DNA from 3 places in the Desulfotomaculum sp. genome. Region 3 is predicted to be linked to each of the others. Evidence: riboswitches for the same ligand, from Rfam matches in the RefSeq annotation. Region 3 holds a riboswitch; each other region holds the start of a gene.

Region 1 (8,019 bases), on a different contig from region 3:
GTTGCTCGCTCCAGGGCCAGCTTGTGATCAACGGTGGGCTGGGCCAAGGCTTGCATCGGAAAAATCAACATGAAGACAAATAACCCAAGTAAATAGGCCATTGGTTTTTTTCTGTATCGCATAGACTTCTCCCCCCAATATTATTTTTGCATTAACTGCTCCCACTGAGGAGGTGGTACACGAATGCTTTGGCTATACCACCAAATAACGGTATCTCCCTTTTTTACTGCCATTTTGCTGGCACCCTGCATCGGACTTTGATCATTAATTTTATACATCCAACCTCCTTGCCCTCTGTTACGCTGGCTAACAATGGACTCTACCAGGCCGGGATAACGGCTGGACATGGTATACTCTATGCCAGATGCATCCAATACTTCTAATACGGTGCTGACCCCCTGATTCGGTTGCGACACGGTAACACTGCTAGGCCCGTAAAGCAGTTCACCATTCATGCCTACCACTGCCAGATTAATAAGCAACTGATTTTCCTCTGTCTCAGATGTTATATTTCCCTGGCTTTGGGCTGTCACGGAAGCACTGCCGCCCGTGACAGCAGCAGCTTCCGTGACAACAGCCTGAGATACCGGCGGGGCTTTTTCCTGATTTGTGTTATTTTGGGGGATTATTTCACCTTGCTGGTTGTTTGTTGGCACAGCATTGGCTGAAGTTTTATCCTCCGTCTCTTTTTTTACTTCAGGCATGTTTTTCGTGATACTTTCGTCCTTTGCCGCAACCTCCGTTTCCAGCACATTATTAAGGGGGGTAGCTTGGGAGCTAACCTTTGTCTGGTCAACGCTGCTGATTTTATTGCTGTAAACAGCGGGTCCCAAAAGAAAGGCCAATATTACAAAAAGCAAAAGAATAACCTTCGTTTTCCCTTTCATTAAACACACTCCAATAAAGGAATTACATACCTGCCAACAGGCGGTAAATCAGCACCGCACATTCTGCCCGGCTGGTGGTACGATCTGGCCGAAATGTTTCATCGGGAAAGCCTTTAACGAGTCCTCTTTCGGTAACGGCCAACACACTGTCTCTGGCCCAGTCTTTCACATGATCACGATCCGCAAAGGGCAATTTTTGTTCGGAGGGCTGCAACTCCAAGGCCCGGGCCAAAATAGCAGCCACTTCTTCTCGGGTAATGGTATTGTCAGGACAGAAGTAACGATCTTTATATCCCTTAATCAATCCTGCTTCATAGGCAGTTGCCAGATCTCCGGCATACCATTCGCCGGCTTTTACATCTTTAAAATGGTCAGCCGCATCGGCCTTGGTCTGTAAGGCTAACGCTTTGACTAACATACTGGTAAACTCTGCCCTGGTTACCGGCCTTAGGGGCTCAAAATTAGTACCATCTACGCCAGCCAAAAGATTTGCTCCAGCTAGCACTTCGATGGGGTCTTTGGCCCAACCGCAGGAGCCAGCGTTAACGTCAGCAAAGGATTTTACGGTTTCTTTGGCAAAAATGGCATATTTACTAAAATGTTGGATTCTGGCCCAAATTACACCCTTGTTAAGATCCACTACCGAAGGGATGATCACCCAATTGCCGGCATTTGGATCATACCAGGCCAGATATAGGTTATCTGGTTTTACCAGGGGAGGAATAACCACCTGGATGGCTAGGGTTGCCGGTACGGTAAAATTCGTTCCAGCGGGACCAAATTCATAGGTGGCAGACAATTGTTGATAGCCAGGGGGTAAGGTTGTGTTATCCATATCCAGTTTATTTACGGTTATTTCTATATCCTTGGTCAGGGACTCAGCCGGGATAAGCAAGCCTAATTGGCCCCCTTCCTCTACCACTGCCGCACCCTTAGCTGCTTCAACCTTCTGTTGCAATTGCAACTGTCTCTGCAGCATACCTCTTTGGAAAGCCAAGTCCGTCCTATTTATCGGCTGTCTGTCACCCACGACAATCACCGCTTGACCCCCTTGGCCAAGGATACCCAATTCAAATGTATTTCCCTGTAAGCCAAGGATTTGGCTAATATTTTCCAGGGCTGCCAGAGTATCCTCTGAGGCCCGTAATGACTCAGGCAGGTTTTTGTTTTGTTCCTCAAGGTTTGGTGATAAAACAGGCTCCGGCAGTACCTCCCCCTTGGAGACACTATCCCAGGAAGGACCGGGATTACTCACATCACTGCTGTACCACCAAATAATCTGATCTCCCTCTTTAACGGTTTTATCGGAGGCTGCAATGGCCGGTGAACTTCCATTTACCTTATACATCCACCCCTTCAAACCCTCGTTTCTTTGGCCGTCAATACTTGTGATCAGTCCACCCGACTCCGTGTAGCCCAGCCCAGTGGCTTCCAACGCGCCTAGTACCGTGAGTTTTCCCTTGCTATCTTTACTTACCACAACACTGCTAGGTCCGAAAAGTGCTTCACCGTTCTTACCCACTACAGCAATTTCAACACTGCACTGATCCAACTCTGGGTCTGTGGGAAGATTCCCACCGCCGCCAGGAGTTCCTTCACCTGTGACCAATCGGTAAGCAGCTAATGCCTCCGTGGCACCTGGAACATTTTTCAAAGTACCAAAGCTGCCGTCGGGATTCATGGTATTGTTCAGAAGGTAATCGAATGGTGTTAAACCATTGGTATGTTTCCATGCGGCGCTTGCCGGATCGATACCCAGTTTATTCAGGGTGACGATCACGCCGGAATTATCCATTGCCGGGTCGTCCCAGGTAGCATAAACGCCGCCATCCATTTGCTGCAAACCCTTTAAGTAGTTTAAACCACTGACAATGGCCGACTGAAGCTCTTGATCCGCAGCAGCATTCGGCAGGTAAGTAAGTGACCGGATAGCCTGGGTGGTCGAGAGAAAATCAGGGTAATAATAGCTGTCAAAGGTTTCCCCCCAAGAACCGTCTGCCTTATTTTGTTTGGACAGGATATATTCCTTAACATCAATAGCATTTAAGCTGCCCAGCGTTCCCGCTTCACCGAGGGCAATATAGGCCAACATATCACTATAAACACTATTTTCAAAGGATTCCTTGCCGGCGTGCCGCTTTACTAACTGATCAGCTAATTTTTCCTTTTGGGGGGTATCATTCCATTGGTTAAGGGCCAGTAAACACTTTGCCAGCGTATTTGTTCTAGATTTTTTTGTCCAGGCTGAACCGGAACCGGCATACTCATCATAGGATCTTTTCAGGGCCTTTAGGGCAATCAATGTTTCAGCCGTGTTATAGGTACTATCCCAGCTATTAATAGCGATGGCAGCCCTATCCGGGTCTTGCACATCCCTAAGATAGCTCAGACCGTCCTGGATAGTCTCATTTACATCCTTTGTTGCATCAAAATAACTAAGGGCAGTCATAACCTGGGCAGTGGTGTCTGCTTCCTCCGGTGTCCATTCAGATCCCCAGGCTACCCCGGCGTCATAACCAAAAATATCTTTGTGAATCTTTTTTAAACCATCAATATAGGCAAAGGCCTTTTCTTGGTCAATGCCCTCCAGCAGGCCTGCTTTACCCAATGCATGAAGCACGGTCACATGATCATAGATACTTGTTCCAAAGCTGCCATCTGCCGCCTGTTGTTGGGCAATCGAATTCGCTAGGACAGCTGCATCCGGTGCCTTATATTTTTTTTCATGAATTGGGGCCATGCTATCTGTGGGAGGTAAGGTCTGCTCAACTTCAACTACGTTTAAATTAATTTCGGTAACAATGTCTGAGTATACTTCATCCGTAACAGATAATTCCCTTGCAACGTTTTCGTTTAACGCAACCTCATTGTTCATTTCCTCCGTTGTTTCCTCTATGCTTGGGGTTGATTTAGCCTCAAACGTTACTTCTGTTACTTCTGCTTCAATTTCTGTCGTTACTTCTAATTTAGGTTCATCAATTGCTTCCTCGGATGTAATCTCGATTGCTGAAAATGATTCGGCCTCAACGAATGTTTCTGTTTCAATTTCTGGGGCTGCTTCTAACTCGGTTTCATTTGTTGTTTCTTCTGATATAACCTCGCTAGCCGGGGTTTCCCTCACTTCAGCGATTGTTTCTGTTTCTGTTTCAATCTCTGTGGCTTCGTCTAACTCAACATTATTTGCTGCATCCAAACCAATTGCTGCGGCCAGGGTGGGTGCTTCTGCATTGGCTGAGTATGCTTGCACTGCATCAAGGGCTGCCAATTCTTTAGCCAATTCCACCGCTGTGGCTGCTGGGTTGGCGGCAGTAACAGCGGCAGAAGCAAGCACAGCATCCCGGAGAGAGGTTCCTTGGTATATCCACCCGTCTGCTGAAAGGTCTTCGCCTGCCTTGACCAAGGCTTCGATACAGCGATAATCAAGGCTAAAACCTTGTGCATCATAGGTAATGGTACCGCTCTGATATTTCTCTTGGAAGTAATGAATGGCTTTATGAATGGCATCCTCTACCTGCTGCCTCTCTACTCCAGGCACCAGGTCATTTTTAATGGATGCTAAGGCCAGCAACGGGCCTTTCGTTCCATATTCATTGCCTAAAGGTCCAAAGCTGCCATCGTCATTCTGGGTGTTGCATATATAACTGATTAAGGTAAGATGATCCCCCAGCAAATTGGACAATTCTTTGATTTCTTGTTTTAATGTTTTGCCATTATTGGTCCATTTTTCAGACCCCAGATCCTCGCCGCCTAGGGCTAATACGTAGGCAGTATAGCCATCGATTTTTTCACCGGCCTGATATTGCTTATGTATAAATTCAATGGCTTTTTGGGATAACTGACTGGCGGTATAGGTCTTACCCGGTTCACTGGCCACTGCCAGGTTGGGAATCGTTAAAAATGTCGTATTCAAAATAAAACAAAGGGTGATTAGTATTGAAGTAATCCTTAAGCAAATTCTTTTTTTCCTCATTCCGATACTCACCTTTTTCATTCATGTAATTGCGATTTGTTTGTATCCTAGTTGGGCAAATTAAAAACCCCGGTTCTACAAATGTACCGGGGTTTTATGACGATGCCGGGAAACAGCACATACACCATGAAGCCACCTCCTATACATCCGTAGGGATAGTGGTAACCTGGCATAGGCAGATTTCCTGGCTTCGGATCATCGGAACCCCACACCTTCCCAGGTTTTTTCCCAGTGGTATTTTGTGGGGCTCCTCCTCATTACAGTGGCGGTACCGCGTCGGCCTTGCACCGACTTCCCTTTTAAGCTTTACCTTTTCAGAGTAAAGCACCTATTCCAGCAACTAAAGTATTAAGTTAATCTAGCAAGTGGCACTAAGCTTCCTCAACTAAGATAAAACGCCAAGCACAGAACCACTCTTCAGGGTGGGCGTCCGGTGGGCAGCCGATACATTCGGTCTTAATTCTCGAATCAATGGTCCTGGCAAATGTTGCATACTCAACCAGACCGGCAGATTTACAGGGGTAATCATCTAAACCTTGGCGTTTCCGGGCAGACTGCACCCGGCAATCATTCATCTGAAAGACAATACTATTGGGACTTTCATCAATAATGGATTGTACATTGATCCTAGCATACATTCTAAACTGCAGGGCTTTCTTAAGGCCTTCCAGACCTGGTTTTTCCTCTAAGCCTAAGAAACGTTTAATTGAATCTGCCTCGAAGGGTGAAAATTTTCCCCAGCAGGAATCATTGCAGCGTTTAGCATCATTCATGCCATGTTTGAATTCAACAGCCTGGAACCACACTCCATCATTGGCCAGCCAGTTAACTGCTGTATCGTTAAGCAGGGCCAAAAGTTTTTCCCTAGGCATCGCTAAAAAGGGTTTTGGTACACCATTTTCCATTTCAAAGCCAAAGAATTTACCAAAACGCTTCATTTGAATATTAAAGCTCTTCTGGTAGGCTGCATCCAAAATCTTCAGTGCCTCAGGAAAACCCAGCTGATGCTGGACTTCATTAAACCATAAGGCATGATGAATGACAATACGATGAAACATCTCCATGGACAATTTGGCTAATTGCTCATTGCTAAGGTTTTCGTCCCACATTACTTTCTTTTCCATTATTTCCCCTCCTAATTATTTTATATAGGTAATCACATTGGGTGTCATACTTAAATAATCTGGACCATGCTCGGTCATTACAAAACTGTTTTCAATACCAATGGCGCCCTCAGCAAAGATAAATTTAGGTTCCAGGGCAAAGGTCATGCCAGGTAATATGGAGGTCTTCAATCCCTTGGCAAAGATCGGCAATTCATCCACTTCCAAACCTATACCATGCCCGATAAATTTAACCTTATCCTCCTGATAGCCCATAAAATTATCCTTTAGACCCATTTCCTCTGCCAATTTCATGGCCAATAAATAAGGTTCCTCTGCGGGGGTGCCTGGCTTAATTGCTTTGATAATTTCCGACTCAATAAATAAAGCAGCTTCAAAGGCCTTAACCATCCGAGAACTTAATTCACCTATGCAAAAAATTCTGGTTTGATCCGAGGTATAACCATTTACCACACAGGTATAATCAATATAGACAGCTTCATTGCGGCTAATCTTTTTCCATCCGGCACCGTGGGGATGGGTTACAGAAACTCCCGTGCCGCCAATTGGCCCATCTAAGAAACTTGGTGCGGTGGCACTATACCCTGAACAGGTATTTCCTAAAAATAAATCCTGATTAAAGGATCTCATTTTGCAGCAACCGGAATACCCTCTTTTACGCATTTCTGCCTCAAAGAGTGCAGCCAACTCAATCTCCAACATCCCCTCACGTAAAAATGACGGTACCGCTAAATGGGCTTTTCCTATTACGCTTGCGGAATCCCTGATCAATTCTATTTCATAGGGTGATTTAATGGCTCGAATCGTTTTTATAGTTGGTGAAATATCGATAAACTCTGCCTTGGGGAAAATTTTCTGATACCTTTGATACAGATTTACCGGCAGTACATCTAATTCCCAGCCAATTTTTTCAAACTTCGTATAGCCAAATGCACCGAGAATGGAGGGAATTTCCTTAGGACTTCCAAAAGGAACAATATGCTTTAGGGGTGACTCGTTTTTACCCCGTTGCAAGCTCTTTTTAATCGCTAATACCGGTTCACCGCTGGCCGGCACAAACAAAAATGCGTTCTGTACCGTACCCGTAAAATAAAAGAGATCACTATTAAGTAAAATAATTGCTCCATCTAACAGCTGTTCCGTTATTTTTTCTTGAAACCGAGAAACCCTTCGGTCAATTTCCGATTTTGGGGTCAATTTCAACGCCATCCGCATTACCCCCTTTCTCTAAAAAACTAACTGCAAATTGAATATTTCAAATTTTTACTTTATATCAATCAATATTCCCTCATGAATGAGGTTGTCTAGTATTTTCTCAACACCGTCTTCCTTCGTTTCAATATTTTCAAGTGTCAGCAAGATATAATTTGATTCAATGGTTACTTTTAGCAAATCGTCGTTTTGCAGGTTAAGTAATTTGCCGACTTCTAAAGGCAGCAGTAATTGACCGTGCTCATTAATTCTTGAATCCATCTTTCCAACTCCTTTATAATAAATTTTTATAGTGTGATAACCTGTTCAAAATTAGGTTGTGAAATTAAAGGAAAATATTTAGCCTCTTGATTCCTTAATCTAACATTTATATAAGCAACTACTGTGCCAGAAGCCTTCAAATCTAGAATTTAATTATTTTAATTCCCTTTGAAGTATAGAAAGTGGGATGATATCACCCATTACCATCCCCCTTTTTATTCACCGACTATTTATCTGTCTGTGGTTAAATCCTTAGAAACTTGGTATTTTGCCGCCTTTCTGACGATGGTAGAAGCATTTACCTGTAGTTCTTTAGCCATTTGTCTGGTACTTTGATGTTTGGCATAAACCTTTTCAATTAACTGTTTCTCAACACTTTCTATGGCTTCTTTTAGTGGAATGATGCCGGATACCATAATATAGGAGGAACTAAGACCGACTGTATTATCCCTCATGTGGAAAGGCAGGTCTTCGTTCGTTATGATATCCTTAATGGTAATAACAACCATTCTCTCAATCAGGTTTTCCAACTCTCTGATATTTCCCGGCCAGTCATGTTGCATGA
Region 2 (8,019 bases), on a different contig from region 3:
CAGGTTTTTGTTAACTTGGCCTGGACATAACCCAGGGCTGCCAGGCGCTGTCCCATTTTTACCCGAGCCGGTACCAGTCCTACCCCGGCAAAGGCTTGGCCGGCTAGATCCGTAATGCTTTCACACAGATACATAAACCCACCACACTCTGCATAAACGGGCATTGCTTGCCGGCTGCGCTCTACTAATTCATGCTTTAATAATTGATTAGCGGCTAACATGGGTAAAAATTGTTCGGGAAATCCTCCGCCAATATAGATGCCGTCTATATCCGGTGGCAACAGGGTATCCCTCAGGGGACTAAAAAATACTAATTCCGCCCCTAACTCTACAAGGTAATCAAGACTGTCTTGATAATAAAAATTAAAGGCTTCATCGCTAGCCACCGCTAACCTCACACCCTTAAAGGACTGTTGTACCGGCAGTATTTCACGATCTGTCAGCTCCGATGCCTGTTGGGCTAGAGTCAGCAGCCGTGTCACATCGATTTGTTCCTCAACTAACTGGGCCAGTGCTGTTAGGGTTTGGTTTAATTCCTTATTTTCTGCTGCGGGCAGCAGTCCCAAATGACGCTGGGGCATCACAATATCCCTTTGTTTGACCAATGCTCCCAGTAAAGGAATGCCCAGTTCCCCTTCCAACACCTGTTTAATAAATTGTCTATGACCCTCACTGCCTACTCCATTGGCAATAACGCCACAGACCTGTAAATTCGGATCAAAATTTTGGTAACCGCTAATTAGGGCCGCAGCACTGCGGGCCAACCCCTGGGCTGAAAAAACCAAAACCACCGGGGCCTTAATAATTTTGGCAACCTGGGCTGTACTGCCCCTTTCCCCTTGCCCTCTGGCCCCGTCAAATAAACCCATGACGCCTTCCACCAGGGAAAGATCCATTCCCTTGGCCCTTTTAATAAATAACTCATGCACTTTCTCCGGTGAGCCCATCCAACTGTCAAGGTTATGGGAAGTGACGCCAGCGGCTGCTTTGTGGAGGCCGGGATCGATATAATCAGGCCCTACTTTGAAGGGTTGTACCTTAATACCCCTCCGTCGGAAGGCTGACAGTAATCCCAGGGTGAGGGTAGTCTTTCCTACACCACTGTGGGTTCCGGCCAGAACAATTCTTGGTATTCTCATAGATTGCTCCTGTTTGAATATTCATACTTTTTAACGAGAGTTAGTAAAACAAATTATAGTATAAAATTTATGGCAATACAAGGAAAAGCAGCCAGGGTTTGGTTTCACCTTTTCTATCTATCCTTCACTAACTCCTGCTTCTGCGAAGGTAGCCATTTCGTTAATAATACGTAGCGCAGATTCGATAATGGGGAAAGCTAAGGCGGCACCTGTGCCCTCGCCCAATCTCATTTCCATATGCAGAATGGGTTTTAATTCTAACTTCTGCATCATATAACGGTGGCCTGGTTCTTCTGATACATGGGAGGCAAACATAAACCTACGGCTCAGAGGAGCCAGGGATTTGGCTAGCATTGCCGCTGCACCGGAGATAAACCCGTCCAGCACGACCGGAATTCCCTCTGCGGCACAACCCAAGATAACCCCCGCCATAGCACCTATTTCTAAGCCACCCACCTTGGCCAGCACATCTAGGCCATCCTTGGCATCGGGTTGATTTACCGCCAGCCCTTGCTTAATCACAGCGATCTTATGTTGCAGTCGTTGATCATCAATACCTGTGCCGCGACCAGTAATTTCCTCCGGGGCCACGCCTGTAAAAGCGGCTAAAATAGCGGCACTGGGCGTGGTATTGCCAATGCCCACCTCACCAATCCCAACCAGGGCCGGACGTTTTTTAACTTGCTGACTTAGAAGGGTGATACCAGCCTCCATGGATCGAATGGCATCATCCCTGCTCATGGCGGGACCGATGGCAAAATTATCTGTGCCGGATCTTACGCGACAGGAAATCAGACCTTCCCTTGCCAAGGGTGGTCCGGTAACCCCGACATCAGCCACCACAACCCTGGCACCAGCCTGACGGGCCAGTACATTGATACCTGCACCACCTTGCAGAAAATTGAAGATCATTTGAGGCGTTACTTCCTGAGGAAAGGCACTGACCCCTTCTGCCACTACCCCGTGATCTCCTGCTAAAACCAGTGATACCTTCTCCAGAGGAAGTTTCGGCAGAGGGGACCGCTGGATACCAGCCAACCGCCAGGCGATCTCCTCTAATATGCCCAGGCTGCCAGGTGGTTTGGTCAGTCTGTCTAACCTCTGTTTGGCCTGTTCTTCACAGGTCTGGTCCGGTAGTTGAATCCTGGCAAGTGTTTCAGTTAATAAAGACATTTTTTTACCTCCTTTATTTCAAATGGCCATGAGCCTTGGGCTTTTTTAGCCATCAGCCATCAACCATCTACCCATGTCATCCTTGCTGGTGCCGCTGGCAGGGTGAACTTGCCTGAAAAATAAAAAGTCCTCAGCCTTAATAGGCCGAGAACTTTTCCATCATTCTCAGAATTTGTATTTTTACAGGCAGGTCTCCTGACTTGCGGGTCATTGCCGGATACCCGCCTTCCCAACCCAAGGTCAGTGGCAAAATGGGTATTCGCTTACCGCTTACAGTGGCGGGACCGTTCGGGACTTGCACCCGATTCCCTATTCTCCCCTACCGGGGCACCTGGAAAAATTATACTCTTTAAAGGATTGTATCGTTTTTTTATGATTCTGACAATATATATTTTCTATGGCATAAGAAGGACTCGGTTTTTTACATGGGTTTTTATGGACATAATGGAATATATATGTTATGATGGCACCATAATTTAATACTTCGTGTTTGGTTCCCCCTATGGGGGCTTAAAAGGGAATCGGGTGCAAATCCCGAACGGTCCGGCCACTGTAAATGGCTAGTTTGTTTCAGTTTACACCACTGGTACTACTGGGAAGGTAGAAGCAAATTTTTATGCCTGAGTCAGGAGACCTGCCAAACAAAAAAACTGACCCTCCCGAGGAGAGGTAAGCAGTTAAACCGGGGTTTATCCTGGTTTTTTTGACTTGCCTTAACGTTTAATTAGTTAAGGTTTTTTATTTTGTAAAGGTGGTTATTGTAATGGAAAAAAAAGCTATTCTACTGGTAACCTTTGGCACCACTGTGGATCAAGCAACCGCTGCATTTAAAAAATTAGAGGATCAAGTCAGAGTAGTTTTCCCCGGTATCGAACTACGCTGGGCCTACACGGCAAAGAGTATTCGTGGGGTATTGGCCAAAAGAGGTATCCAGATAGACAGTCCGATTACTGCTTTGGCTAGGCTGCAGGATGAAGGCTATACCAGGGTAGTGGTACAGTCCGTGCATATCATACCAGGCATGGAATACTATGATCTGGTCAATGTGGTAGATAATATGTCTCACCTGCGAGGTATTTCCGGCAAGCAGTTTCAGAGTAAAATAGGTAAGTTTGGTTTTCATCAATTAACCCTGGGGGCGCCACTCCTTTATCATCTGACAGACTACCAGGAGGTTGTGGCCTGTATCAAGGATCTGGTTCCTGCGGACCCCCAACATGCTCTGGTACTGGTGGGTCATGGCAGTGATCATCATAGCTTTAGTGTCTACGGTTGCCTAAATGATATGCTGCGTCAAACCTATCCAAATGTTATCCTTGGTACCATTGAGGGTTATCCTTCATTAACGGATGTTAAGGCTGATCTTGCCAGGAAGGATTTTCAAAAGGTAACGCTCGTCCCCTTTATGAATATTGCCGGTGATCATGCCATCAATGATTTGGCCGGGTCTGAGCCAGATGCCTGGCAAAATGAATTGGCTCAAAACTATCCGGTAACAACTCTTCTCAAGGGCCTTTTGGAATTTGATAACATTGTGGAAATCTACATCAAGCATATACGACAGGCCTATGAACTTCTTAACTAGTTAGAAAACCAGTGCTAAAACAGGCAAGCGATATGTCAAAATATTGGGAAAATTGTATTAAAGGGGGACTTAGAACCATGAAATATCGGGTTACTTCACTTTGGGTCGTTTTCTGCTTATTATTCCTTACTCCTAATGCCGCCTATGCGATGCATATTGCCGAGGGTTTTCTACCTGCCGGTTGGTGCTTATTCTGGTTGGCCCTATCGGCTCCCTTTGTTATCTGGGGACTTCGCTCCATTCGCAAAACTTTACAGGCAAACCCAAATCTAAAAATGCTGCTGGGTTTGGCGGGGGCCTTTGTGTTTGTTCTTTCCGCTTTAAAAATCCCTTCGGTCACAGGCAGTTGTTCTCACCCCACCGGTGTGGGACTGGGTGCCATTTTGTTTGGTCCCGCCGTGATGAGTGTTCTAGGTTGTATTGTTTTGTTATTTCAGGCTTTATTATTGGCCCACGGTGGGATAACAACCCTTGGTGCCAATGTGTTTTCCATGGGTATTGTGGGTCCCTTCGTATCTTTTGGCATTTACCAACTGTTAAAGAAGCGGAATGCGAAGGTTGCGGTGTTTTTGGCTGCTTCATTGGGTGATATGGCGACCTACATGGTTACCTCCCTCCAATTGACCTTGGCATTCCCCGACAGTACGGGCGGTTATTTAATTTCTTTTTATAAGTTCATGAGCATTTTTGGTATTACCCAACTTCCATTAGCCATAACAGAAGGATTATTGACTGTATTTGTTTTTAGCTTACTGTACAATTACAAGGAAGAATTTCTGCCCGGGCTAATCAAAAACGAAAGGAGCGGTCCCTATGATTTCGTCAAGTAATAACCCTTCTTCCAATCGGTCCTTAAACTGGGTACTTTTAGGTATTGTGGTCCTATTGCTCATTATACCCCTTATTTTCTTGCCCGAAGCAGGATTTGAAGGTGCCGATGGACAAATTGAAACCGTGATTAGCCAGGTAAATCAGGACTACCAACCCTGGTTTGAACCATTCTGGGAACCACCGAGTGGGGAAATTGAGAGCTTACTTTTTGCTCTTCAGGCAGCAATAGGTGCCGGAGTAATTTGTTATATTATCGGTTTCTGGAATGGCAAAAGAAAGGCGGCAAAAAAATCAAGTGCTGCTTGATCGATTTTCCTATAACAGTCCCTTAGGGCAAGTACACCCGGTGGAAAAAACATTTTTTGCCATTGTCAATATGATTATTTGTATCTTAGCGAATTCGGCTATTATATCTTTTCTAGTTTTGGTTCTAATGGCAGGAGGCACTACTTTCATGGGGAAAGTGCCTCTGCGTTTTTATTTAAAGCTCCTGTTACTGCCCATTACCTTCCTCTCCTTAGGAAGCTTAAGTATTGCTGTAACAACCATAAACCCAACGGATATGGTCATTTGTCAGTGGAGCTTACTGGGTTACCCCCTAGGTATAACAACCGAAAGCTTGCATACTTCCCTTATGGTCTTTACCAAATCCTTGGCCTGTTCCTCCTGTTTGTTTTTTTTAATCCTTACCACATCGATGCTGGATATCATTGATCTGTTACGAAAGCTCAGGATCCCAGAGTTATTTCTGGAACTGATGCTATTAATCTATCGTTTTTTATTTGTACTCTGGGACAGCGGGCAAAAAACATATCTTGCCCAATCCGCCCGGTTGGGTTATTCCTCTGGTAAAAAAGGTTTGCATTCCATGAGCATGTTGGTCAGTGGCCTGCTGCTGCAATCTCTCCGCCGCTCCAGGGAACTTACCTTAGCCCTGGAAGCAAGGGGGTATAATGGTTCCTTACAAGTTTTAGCCAGGGATTATACCTACTCCACAAGAAATATTACGATTATTTGCTTTATTGAAATACTGTTATTATTGGTAGCATATAAAGGCGGGAGTATTATATAATGACAGACATTATTCTGGAAACATGCAATCTCCGTTGTCAGTATCCCGATGGAACCATCGCCCTGCAGGATATCTCCATTACTATTAAAAAGGGTAAAAAAATTGCTTTATTAGGTACGAATGGTGCAGGAAAATCCACTTTGCTGCTGCATTTAATTGCACTTATAAAGCCAACCTCAGGAAAAATCTTTTTCCAGGGTAAGGAACTGCACTACAACCGTTCTTCCTTAGCTAATTTGCGCAGCCGAGTTGGTCTTGTTTTCCAGGATCCTGAAAGTCAGCTATTTGCACCCAGTGTACGTCAGGAGGTATCCTTTGGCCCAATAAATTTGGGTTTGGCCAAGAAACAAGTGGAGGAACGGGTATTTAGCTCCCTTGAACTAAGCGGCATCCCTCATTTAGTTGACAAGCCAGTACATTTGCTAAGCTATGGCCAGAAAAAGTTGGTATCCATTGCCGCTGTTTTAGCCATGAAGCCGGAGTTACTGATCCTGGATGAACCAACTGCCTCATTGGACCCGCATAACTCAAAGGAAATCATGCAGCTACTAAATACACTCAATCAGAAAGGCATGTCCGTTCTTCTGGTGACTCACAATGTGGAAGAAGCCTATGGCTTTGCAGACGAAATTATTTTAATGAACAACGGGCTGATCACTGGCCAGGGGGCCCCGGAAATTATCTTGTCCCAGGATGAATTATTGGCAGACAACCACCTTACCAAACCAATTGTTTTAGAAATATTCAATTCCTTACAACTGGCAGGGCATCTGCCAAAAAACCTGCCTATTCCCCGCAGCCGGCAGGCTTTAATGGATTTGATTCAGAATAATACCCCTATACAAGATAATAATGGGAGGTAAAGCATGAAAGGTATATTCTATGGCATTGGCGTAGGTCCCGGTGACCCGGAATTGATTACACTAAAGGCCGTACATATCTTAAAAGAGGTGGCGGTGGTTATTGCCCCTCGCCCCAATGCACGGGCTGCTAGCACAGCCCTTCGTATTGCACGTCCCCACATTAAAGAGGATACCGAGATCCTGGAATTAACCTTCCCCATGGTGGATGATGAGCTGGAATTAAACGAGGCCTGGGAAAACAACATGTTAACCATTCTGGATCTTTTGCAGGCTGGCAAAGGGGTAGCCTTTTTGACCCTGGGCGATCCCATGCTTTATAGTACATACATCTATATTTATCGGTTATTGGCAAAACATCAGGTGGCAATACAAACAATTCCCGGTATTACTTCCTTTGCCGCTTCGGCCAGTCGGGTTGGCTTTCCCTTAGCAGAAGGGAATGAGATACTCACCATCATCCCCGCCACCTGCCAGGCTGAAAAGCTAAGCCAAGCCTTAGCCTTGGCCGATAATGTAGTGCTCATGAAGGTTTCCCGAAATACCTCTAAGCTAATCAATGAAATGTCTGATCACGATTTATTGGATCAGGCCGTAATGGTAAGTAAGTGCGGCCACAAGGATGAATCAATCCTTTTTGATTTAAGAAGCCCGGAACTAAAACCAACCTATTTGTCTACTATTTTGGCTAAAAAGAACTCCAGCGGAACAGCTTAAACAAATTTAATTGTTTCTTCTAACGTTGTGACTATAAATAATGGGAACGACCCCTCGGTCGTTCCCATTTTAGTATTCTTTTAACTCTTGAATAAGCTCCTGGATCGGGTCGACTCCTTTACCCTGGGCTAAGGCGGATTGCTTAGCATTTTCCAACATATCAATTATGTTTTCAATTTTCTCAGAGGAAATCTTGCCATTCTGTGAAGCAGTTTGGAGAAATTCCCTAATATCTGAAGCAAATTTTACAACATCATTTTCTGTTTCCATAAACTGTCCCTTCCTTATTATATTATTTTTACCTACTACAACTACAGCCACAGCTTTTTTTAGTTTGTTCCTGCTGTTGAACAGAGTAACAGGTATAGACCTTGCCTTCAAATTCTTTCTCTTTTTCTTGGTGGTCATAGGCCCCATTTAATACAAAGTCAATAAATCTTACAGCCTCATCAGGGTCTTCAAAGGCAATGGGTTCCTTAAAATTGCTATGGGATTGAATAAGACCAGCACGATCAACCAATTCACCAGAAATATTATGACAAACGAAAAACAATGGCAACCCTCCATATTAAGCAGTATATACATAGTATTGACATTTTACACAAAATTATGGTTAGAAAAAACACAGTTGCATATGCCATG
Region 3 (8,019 bases):
ATAATTTTACCCTGGCCTGGCGGAAAACCTCCAGTGGCGTCAACCGGCGCAACAAAGCCTCCACCGAGGTAACCACCACCATCGGTTCCCCGTCTGATAGTTTTTCCAAAACCCGTAACCGCTGAGCCAATACCTCGTTGCTATGGGCTAGCACCTGATAAGGCAAAAGCTGCCAAACTGGAAAGGGTTGGACAGAAACCCCAGGCAATAAGGAAACTAAATCATCCAGCACAATGCCCGCTTCCGTCTCACCCGGTGTGACCACTAGGGTCGATCTCCTGGTATGGGAAAGCCCGGCAAATAAATAATTGCGCTGGGAACCAGCCAAGCCAAAAACCATTTGCTGATTTAAGCCCTTCGCCAATCCCTGCAGTAAGTTTTGATATTCAATTGTTAACTCCAACGGCCGTAATAATCCGTTCATTTTATCTCCTGAATCATGCCCCTGGGGGACTATTTTATTTCGGTAACTAAATAAAGTACAGAAAATAGCTTCAGCCCGGCTGGACCTAAGGGGCTCCCTTATTCCACCAGGCAAAAAGATAAACTTTTCCTACTTTCCTATGTTGGCCAATTATACTCCGTCATTATTCCCTCGTCAAGCTGGTTTGTTTACTATAGTATAGTATGAACCAATTCCAGGCGGTATGTACCAGATACGTCACAAACAAAGCTGCCAATAAATTACTCACCGCATAAACCCTCGCCGTCAACAAACCAAATAACCCATGGGCCGCCACCGCCATCCCAGCCGCCCCAACTCCCCTTGCACCCCTGCGTTTCATTTCCACCAAAGCCTCCACCACACCAAAACCGATGTGCGTATAAACCAGAGCTGCCCCCAGCATAACTGCCCCCAGAGTCTTAGCCAATTCCTCCACCAACGGTGTCAAAAAAGCAATCCCCCGCCCACCTAAGGAATTGATTACCCACCCGTTGATTACCCACGAAACTCCGGCGGCTAACAAGGATGCAGCTATGTAATTAAGTGGTGCAATATCTGTCATTGTAGAAGACACCTCTGCTTTTTCCTAGACAGCACGACAATAGCAAAATGGCCCTAGGCCTTATAAGTACATAGGGAAGATACCCCTCCATACTAGCAGGTGCTATCGTTATCCCCCCCACACCAACCCCGCAACCAAACTACTCTACCTGGGAACTTCCCTGTGCCTCCGATTGCTCTTCTTCCTTCTTCTTAGTCTTAGCCTTCTTATTATACCTATTCATAACCACCGAAGTCCCTTCCAATACCCAAACCCTCACCGCCTCAACAGCAGTCTCAATCGCCGGCCCAATGGACTTGGCCTCTTCCTCGCTGATTTTACCCAACACATGACCCACAGCCCCATAGGCAGACCGCCCAATGCCAACCCTCATGCGGGCAAAATCCTGGGTGCCCAATAACTCAATAATATTTTGTAAGCCCCTTTGTCCACCGGCACTACCATTTTTGCGAATACGCAAAGTCCCTGGGGGTAAATCCATATCGTCCACAATAACCAGTAAATCCTCTAGGGCTAGTTTATACCAATTCATCAAGGCAACCACAGACTGGCCGCTTAGATTCATAAAGGTTTGAGGCTTCGCCAGGATGACCTTTTCTGGCCCAATATTAACTTGGCCAAGCAAAGCCTTGTGCTGCTTCTTTTCCGCCCTGACACCCAAACTAGCTGCCAATTCATCAACAACCATAAACCCGATATTATGTCTGGTTTGGGCATATTCTCCACCGGGATTTCCCAAGCCCACAATTAATTTCATTCAACACTTACCTCCCTTATCGAAGGTATTTTACCCCAGCTTTTGTATCAAGGCAATAGAAAGAAGGGTTATCCCGTGTCATTCTAGGGATAACCCATTCCTTTAGCAATTCAATCAAATCGTCTCGTTTATTCCTTTTCAATCGTTTTAGCTTTAGCCTCCTGTTCAGGTTCCGGTGGCACCTCTGGCTGGCCGGCTGGCTCCGGTGCCTTCATGGTGGCTAAACCTACCACGGTTGTGTGTTGATGATCTAAAATCCGAACAGCCGCAGGCACGTTTAACTCACTTACCGAGATGACATCACCAATTTCTAAACCGCTAATATCTACCTTAATTGCTTCCGGTATTTCATTGGGCAGGCATTCAATTTCCGCACTACGCAAATCATGCTGAATTACTCCACCCAATGCGACACCCTTGGGAGTACCTACCAACTGAATGGGAACGACCGTCTTAATTTTGGAGTCTATAGAAACTTGCTGAAAATCCACATGCCTTATCGTGCGATCCACCGGATCCATCTGTAAACTCTTTACCATTACAGTCTGTTTGCCACCGTTTACACTCATATTAATAAGCGTGTTTCGTCCGGTTCCAGAACTAAGAATTTTCTTTAAATCTTTGGCGTCAACGGAAATACTCATGGACCCCATTTCTTTGCCATAAACTACACCGGGAACACCACCGCTTTTTCTAATTTGCTTAGCAATCGATTTTGTATCTGTTTCTCTCACAGTTGCATTTAACCTTGAACCTGTCATAAAATTACCCTCCCAACTAAATATGTCCCTATTATTCCCTATTTTTGGTCATATCAAACAATGCCAGGGCATAAAGATCAATATAATGAGTTTGATGTAAAGGGGGGCCTAATAATGCGCAAGAGCAAAAAATTTATTGGTATGCCGATCATCAGTCTTGCCGAGGGCCAGGAAATGGGTGCAGTCAAGGGGTTAGTTGTAGATCCGTTTCAGCAAAGGATAGCCGCCCTAATTATAGAGCAAAAAGGTTGGTTTAAAGATCAAAAATTTGCTCCTTATGGTAAAGTACGCAGCGTAGGTGCCGATGCCATCACCATTGATCAAGGAGCAATCGTTGAAAAGGGTACCAGCCTGCCAGACATTTTAAAGCTTTACAAAGAAAGAATTAACATCATCGGCAGCAAAGTTATCGCAGAAAATGGTTCCGATCTCGGGGAAGTAGATGAGTTTTATGTTGATGAAATAAGTGGTCAAATCGTTGGCCTGGAGATTAGCGGCAACTTTTTAAACAGCCTATTTAAAGGTAAATCCTTTATGGAAATTGCCTTTGTTAAGACCATTGGTAAAGAATTAGTTGTAACGTCCGTGGATGCCTTAGAAAACTTGGTTAAAGTTGATGGCGGTTTACACGAAACCGTTAAACAGCTCAAAGACAGTACAAATCACATCTGGGAAAGCACGGTACAAAAAACCAAGGAAATTAGTACGTTAACGAAAGAAATAAGCAGCAAAAAGGTGGAGGAAATTGAAAGCAAAACGAAAGATCTCGGAGAAACGCTACGTGAACGGGTTAAGAGAAAAAGTAAAGACGACCCCATCGAAGACGATGTTGTCATTCATGATTTGCCGGCAGGCACCCTAAGATCAGAGGAAGAAGCCTTAAACCGCCAAGAGGTTATCCAGGACGAGGTTGTTATTCAAGATTTACCGCCAGGCTCACTACCACGCCAGACCGAGGAATTAACCCGTGTTGAACAGATAGAAGATCTCGTTGAAATCCATGAATTACCCCCCGGTGCTTTACCCCGCGAAGAAAATCCCAGCGAGGATGAAAGCGGGGATGAACAAGAAGCGATCGAGGAGCCCATCGTACCAGAAGAAAATACAGAGATTAAAAAAGAGTAGTCCTCCGCTTTCTTGCTGTATTTGATAGTTGCAAGGCTAATTAGGTCCCTGGGCCATGAGCCTTGGGCCTAAAAGGTTAAGGGCTGACAGCTAACACGAAAAGGTGTCTGATCTTCAGCGCAAAACTGAAGCTCAGACACCTTTCTTTAGCCCAAGGCAGGTGAATTTATTCGAAGGCAGCATACTATCAATGTATAGACAAACATTGTAGGATACTCTATAATTATTAATCAAATTACCGCAAATGGGGAAGTCCGTGAGAATCGGACACAGTCGCGCTACGGTAACGGAAGGCTGTTTTGGCAAATCCGGAGTCCGAGTACCATGGTAATTTGCTAATTTTTTGTCGCGCAAACAAAAAAGGAGGAATTACTTTGTACACAGGAGCAGCCACTTATGTAGTCGGTTTTCCGAGAATCGGCGAACAGAGAGAACTGAAAAAAGCCCTTGAACATTATTGGGATCAAAAAATCCGTTTTGCAGAGCTTGCCGATCGGGCAAGAAAATTACGTCGAAGACACTGGTTACATCAAAAAGAGGCTGGTATCTCTTTTATTAGCAGCAATGATTTTAGTTTGTATGATAACATGCTCGATACAGCAATGATGTTAAATGCAATACCGGAAAGATTTCGTACCATCCACAACGAACAAGAGCTTTATTTTGCTATGGCCCGCGGAACGAGTAACGCTGTGGCGCTGGAAATGATGAAGTGGTTTAATACCAATTATCACTACATTGTCCCGGAACTTTCCGATACCATGGACTTCTCATTAAATGCAGATAAAATAATCAATGAGTATTTAGAAGCAAAAGAATATGGCATCCGCACAAAAATTAATTTGATCGGACCCATAACCTTTTTATCTCTTTCCAAACGTGTTGATCGTAATCCGGATACCTTGGAACTACTCCAAAGAATTTTGCCTTGTTACGTTTCTCTGCTTAAGAAAATGGCTTTTCTTGATGATGAAGTATACATTCAATTTGACGAACCAATCGTCGTAAAGGATCTGGACAAAAGAATCCTTGAACTGTTTTACTTATCCTATAAAGAATTAGCCAACGTGGATAGCAGGCTTAGACTGATCGTCATGACTTATTTTGATCATGCGGTGGAAGCCGTAAAAACACTGTTTGATATTCCGATTTATGGTATCGGACTGGATTTTCTATACGGACCGGAAAATCTAAAAATTCTGAATTGCCTGAACGGTAAAAAACTAATTGCAGGCATTGTCGACGGAAGAAATATTTGGAGAAATGACTATCGAAGTACCTTGACTTTACTTGAAAATATAGAAAAACATGTAAAAAGGGAAGATATCATCCTTTCCACCACCTGTTCTCTATTACATGTTCCTTATTCTTTGGAACATGAGAACCAGCTAGACAAAGAGATTAAGTCATGGCTGAGTTTTGCCCGGGAAAAACTTGAAGAACTATCGGATCTTGCCAAGTTATTTTTTATTGAAAGGGATTCTGAGGACCACCCATCCATTTTAAAAGATAATCAACGTATATTTATAACAAAACAACAATCACCTAAAGCAATAAACCCTCTGGTTCGAGGGAGAGTATGTTGCATTGAAAAAAAGGAACGAGTAGGCTCTTTTAACGACAGGAATGACATTCAGCGGAGAATACTCAATCTTCCTCTGCTTCCGACAACAACCATTGGAAGTTTTCCTCAAACCAATGAGATTAGGAAACTGAGACGGGATTTTAAAAATAACATTATTTCTCAAGCAGAATATGATAAAGGAATTAAAAAACACATTGATACCTGCATACAATTTCAACTGGATATTGGGCTGGATGTTTTGGTACATGGCGAACCAGAAAGAAATGACATGGTGGAGTACTTTGGTGAACAACTCTTAGGTTTTATTCTCACAAAAAATGGCTGGGTGCAAAGCTATGGCAGCCGTTGTGTAAAACCTCCAATTATCTATGGGGATGTCAGCAGACCAAAACCAATGACCATTCATACAATCCGATATGCCCAAAGCAAAACCAATAAAATTGTCAAGGGAATGTTAACCGGACCTATAACCATTCTTAATGGGTCCTTTTGTCGAAATGATATCGAACGATCTGCTGTCTGTGAACAAATTGCCTTGGCCATTCGGGATGAGATTCATGATCTTCAAAATGCTGGCATCAAGATTATTCAGGTTGACGAAGCCGCACTCAAAGAAGGGTATCCCCTACGAAAAGAAAAAGTTGCTTATTATGAAAATTGGGCTGTTAAATCGTTTAAATTGGCTGTTAGTTCGGCTGCCTTAGAAACGCAGATCCATACCCATATGTGCTCTAGCGATTTCAATGATATTATCCATACCATCGAGAAAATGGATGCCGATGTTATTACCATTGAAACCTCAAGAAGCGGTAATAAACTGTTGGCTGTTTTTTCGGCCCAAGGATATGATAAAGAAATTGGACCCGGCATTTATGATATTCACTCTCCCAGGGTTCCCTCCACAGAGGAACTGGAAGAGAAAATCAGACAATTAATGTGGGTTTTGCCTCCGTCCAAACTGTGGATTAACCCTGACTGCGGCCTCAAAACTCGTAAGTGGGATGAGGTAAGAGAAAGTTTAACGAATATGACCATGGCAGCACATCATATTCGGTCAGGATTACAAATGCTGATGCTTGTTTAACGGACCTTACTTAAAATAAAATTTAATTTAGTAATGATTATATTTAAAAAACAGGTTTCCCCGTCGGGGAAACCTGTTTTTGCTTAAAACTCTTCCATTAACTTTGCCACGGCTGCACTGTGGTGTCCTTCTTCTCTGGCCATCCGTTCAAAGATAAACTTCTTATCCTGTTGTGCTTTAAAAATATCTGCCATCTGATTGTACATTTTAGCTGCGGCATCTTCCCGCTGTATGGCAATGGCTAAAACTTCCTTCGGGGTCATTTCCGGGTTTAATTCGCCGGCTTCCTCAAAGCCATCAAAATAGACTTGTTCATTGATCGGTTCACCGGATTTTAACCAGAGCAGGTAATCTAAATGATCCTTTTCATCCTGAGCTAATTTCTTTAATACCTTCTCGGTTTCTGCCAGCTTTGCCTTGGCTGCCATTGCATTGTAAAATTTATAGCTGCTCTCCTCCGATTTAATGGCTACATCTAAAACGTCATTAATTGTTAATTGCAAAACCATAACCCCCTTTAGTTATTATCTTTACCCCATTGTAAACTATATAGGGGAATTTTTCCATGACAAAATTATTGAATTTTTCTTGCAATAGAATAAATATACCCCTAGCCCATCGGCACCAATTTGATCTGCCCCCAGGCCGCCAGCTTTTCTCCTTTGATGGCTACAGCACCGAATATCCCCTTAACCGAGGCAGCAAAATCCACCGCCCTTTGGACATCCTCTTCGCTTTGCACATAATTGCCCGCCGCAGTGGCCACTGCATCGGCCAGGGTTGTTGAGGCAGATAAAATAATCACTGCATCGGATTTGCCAAAGCTTAGGGAATGACCCACCGTGCCAGAGGAGGTGCAAATCCCCAATGGGGTTTGCCCGGGTTGAATTTCCAGGGCAATTTTATTGCTAAAGGGGGAGGTCCCAGCAAAAACCCCTACCCTTCGTGTAAGGGAGGATTTAATAAAGATATCCCCTCCGTTTTCCACCACGACATCCCGGGAGCGACGGGCCAAGGCTTTCCCCACCACCTGGGAAAATGCACCTGCCACAGCAGCCATGGGGCCAACTCCCGCCAATTGGGCCGCTTTCGCCATATCTACGGCAATCTCCGGGGCCCCTGGCAAAAGGGTGTGAGGTTCCAGTGTGGTTCGAAAAACAGGATCTCCTTTAATATATTCCGCCAAAAGTAAGCGTTGCTCTTTTATTAGTTTTTCCACCCAGCCGATCAACTGGGGGGTAAAACGGTCCCGCCGCACACCTATATCCAGATCTGTCTCTTTAACTCCTACCTGGAAATGGATCAGGTCTCCCTGTCGATGCAACTCACGATAGGTGCGCTCGGTATAATCCATGTTATATTCTTACCTCCATCGCCCGAACCGGACATACTTTTAAGCATTGTAAGCACACTACGCATTTGTTCCCATCAAACTGTACTTCCATGGAGGGGCGGTCTATAAAGAGTGCCCCGGCAGGACAGTGACCTGTGCAAGCCCCGCAACTTATGCAACGATCATCATTGCGAACCACTTCCTGATTAAGGGGATGCACCGAAATGCCCTGTTGACGCAGATACTCGATGCCCTCCTCATATCTTTCCCCCCAAAGGTCCAAAACAAGCGTCCCTTCGAGGTGAGGATTAATTTGTGCCTTGAGAATATTTACCACCAGGTCATAATCCTTCACTAGGTGGTAGAT

What was found. A riboswitch is a leader RNA that binds a small molecule or an ion and turns the genes downstream of it on or off. The one in region 3 is predicted to bind cobalamin.
Region 1: another riboswitch for cobalamin. It lies ahead of AC1U9Z_RS08005 (S-layer homology domain-containing protein); the one in region 3 lies ahead of metE (5-methyltetrahydropteroyltriglutamate--homocysteine S-methyltransferase).
Region 2: another riboswitch for cobalamin. It lies ahead of AC1U9Z_RS01560 (sirohydrochlorin cobaltochelatase); the one in region 3 lies ahead of metE (5-methyltetrahydropteroyltriglutamate--homocysteine S-methyltransferase).

The regions. Positions count from the first base shown of each region.
Region 1 is NZ_CEVWQM010000010.1:88,529-96,547, forward strand. Features, by position in the region: gene AC1U9Z_RS07995 (prenyltransferase/squalene oxidase repeat-containing protein) at 1-122, opposite strand, end outside; gene AC1U9Z_RS08000 (DUF4430 domain-containing protein) at 141-887, opposite strand; gene AC1U9Z_RS08005 (S-layer homology domain-containing protein) at 910-4,857, opposite strand; cobalamin riboswitch at 5,015-5,204, opposite strand; gene AC1U9Z_RS08010 (DUF6125 family protein) at 5,229-5,981, opposite strand; gene AC1U9Z_RS08015 (M24 family metallopeptidase) at 5,997-7,190, opposite strand; gene AC1U9Z_RS08020 (AbrB/MazE/SpoVT family DNA-binding domain-containing protein) at 7,245-7,454, opposite strand; gene AC1U9Z_RS08025 (sigma 54-interacting transcriptional regulator) at 7,685-8,019, opposite strand, start outside.
Region 2 is NZ_CEVWQM010000002.1:100,011-108,029, forward strand. Features, by position in the region: gene AC1U9Z_RS01550 (cobyrinic acid a,c-diamide synthase CobB) at 1-1,139, opposite strand, end outside; gene cobT (nicotinate-nucleotide--dimethylbenzimidazole phosphoribosyltransferase) at 1,257-2,312, opposite strand; cobalamin riboswitch at 2,481-2,662, opposite strand; cobalamin riboswitch at 2,787-2,968, shown strand; gene AC1U9Z_RS01560 (sirohydrochlorin cobaltochelatase) at 3,076-3,897, shown strand; gene AC1U9Z_RS01565 (energy-coupling factor ABC transporter permease) at 3,975-4,727, shown strand; gene AC1U9Z_RS01570 (energy-coupling factor ABC transporter substrate-binding protein) at 4,711-5,034, shown strand; gene cbiQ (cobalt ECF transporter T component CbiQ) at 4,994-5,800, shown strand; gene AC1U9Z_RS01580 (energy-coupling factor ABC transporter ATP-binding protein) at 5,800-6,663, shown strand; gene cobI (precorrin-2 C(20)-methyltransferase) at 6,667-7,377, shown strand; gene AC1U9Z_RS01590 (hypothetical protein) at 7,447-7,647, opposite strand; gene AC1U9Z_RS01595 (hypothetical protein) at 7,676-7,930, opposite strand.
Region 3 is NZ_CEVWQM010000033.1:29,113-37,131, forward strand. Features, by position in the region: gene mfd (transcription-repair coupling factor) at 1-424, opposite strand, end outside; gene AC1U9Z_RS15990 (hypothetical protein) at 588-1,007, opposite strand; gene pth (aminoacyl-tRNA hydrolase) at 1,147-1,764, opposite strand; gene AC1U9Z_RS16000 (50S ribosomal protein L25) at 1,893-2,525, opposite strand; gene AC1U9Z_RS16005 (PRC-barrel domain-containing protein) at 2,640-3,650, shown strand; cobalamin riboswitch at 3,851-3,984, shown strand; gene metE (5-methyltetrahydropteroyltriglutamate--homocysteine S-methyltransferase) at 4,025-6,319, shown strand; gene AC1U9Z_RS16015 (ferritin family protein) at 6,403-6,822, opposite strand; gene AC1U9Z_RS16020 (UPF0280 family protein) at 6,930-7,673, opposite strand; gene AC1U9Z_RS16025 (NIL domain-containing protein) at 7,675-8,019, opposite strand, start outside.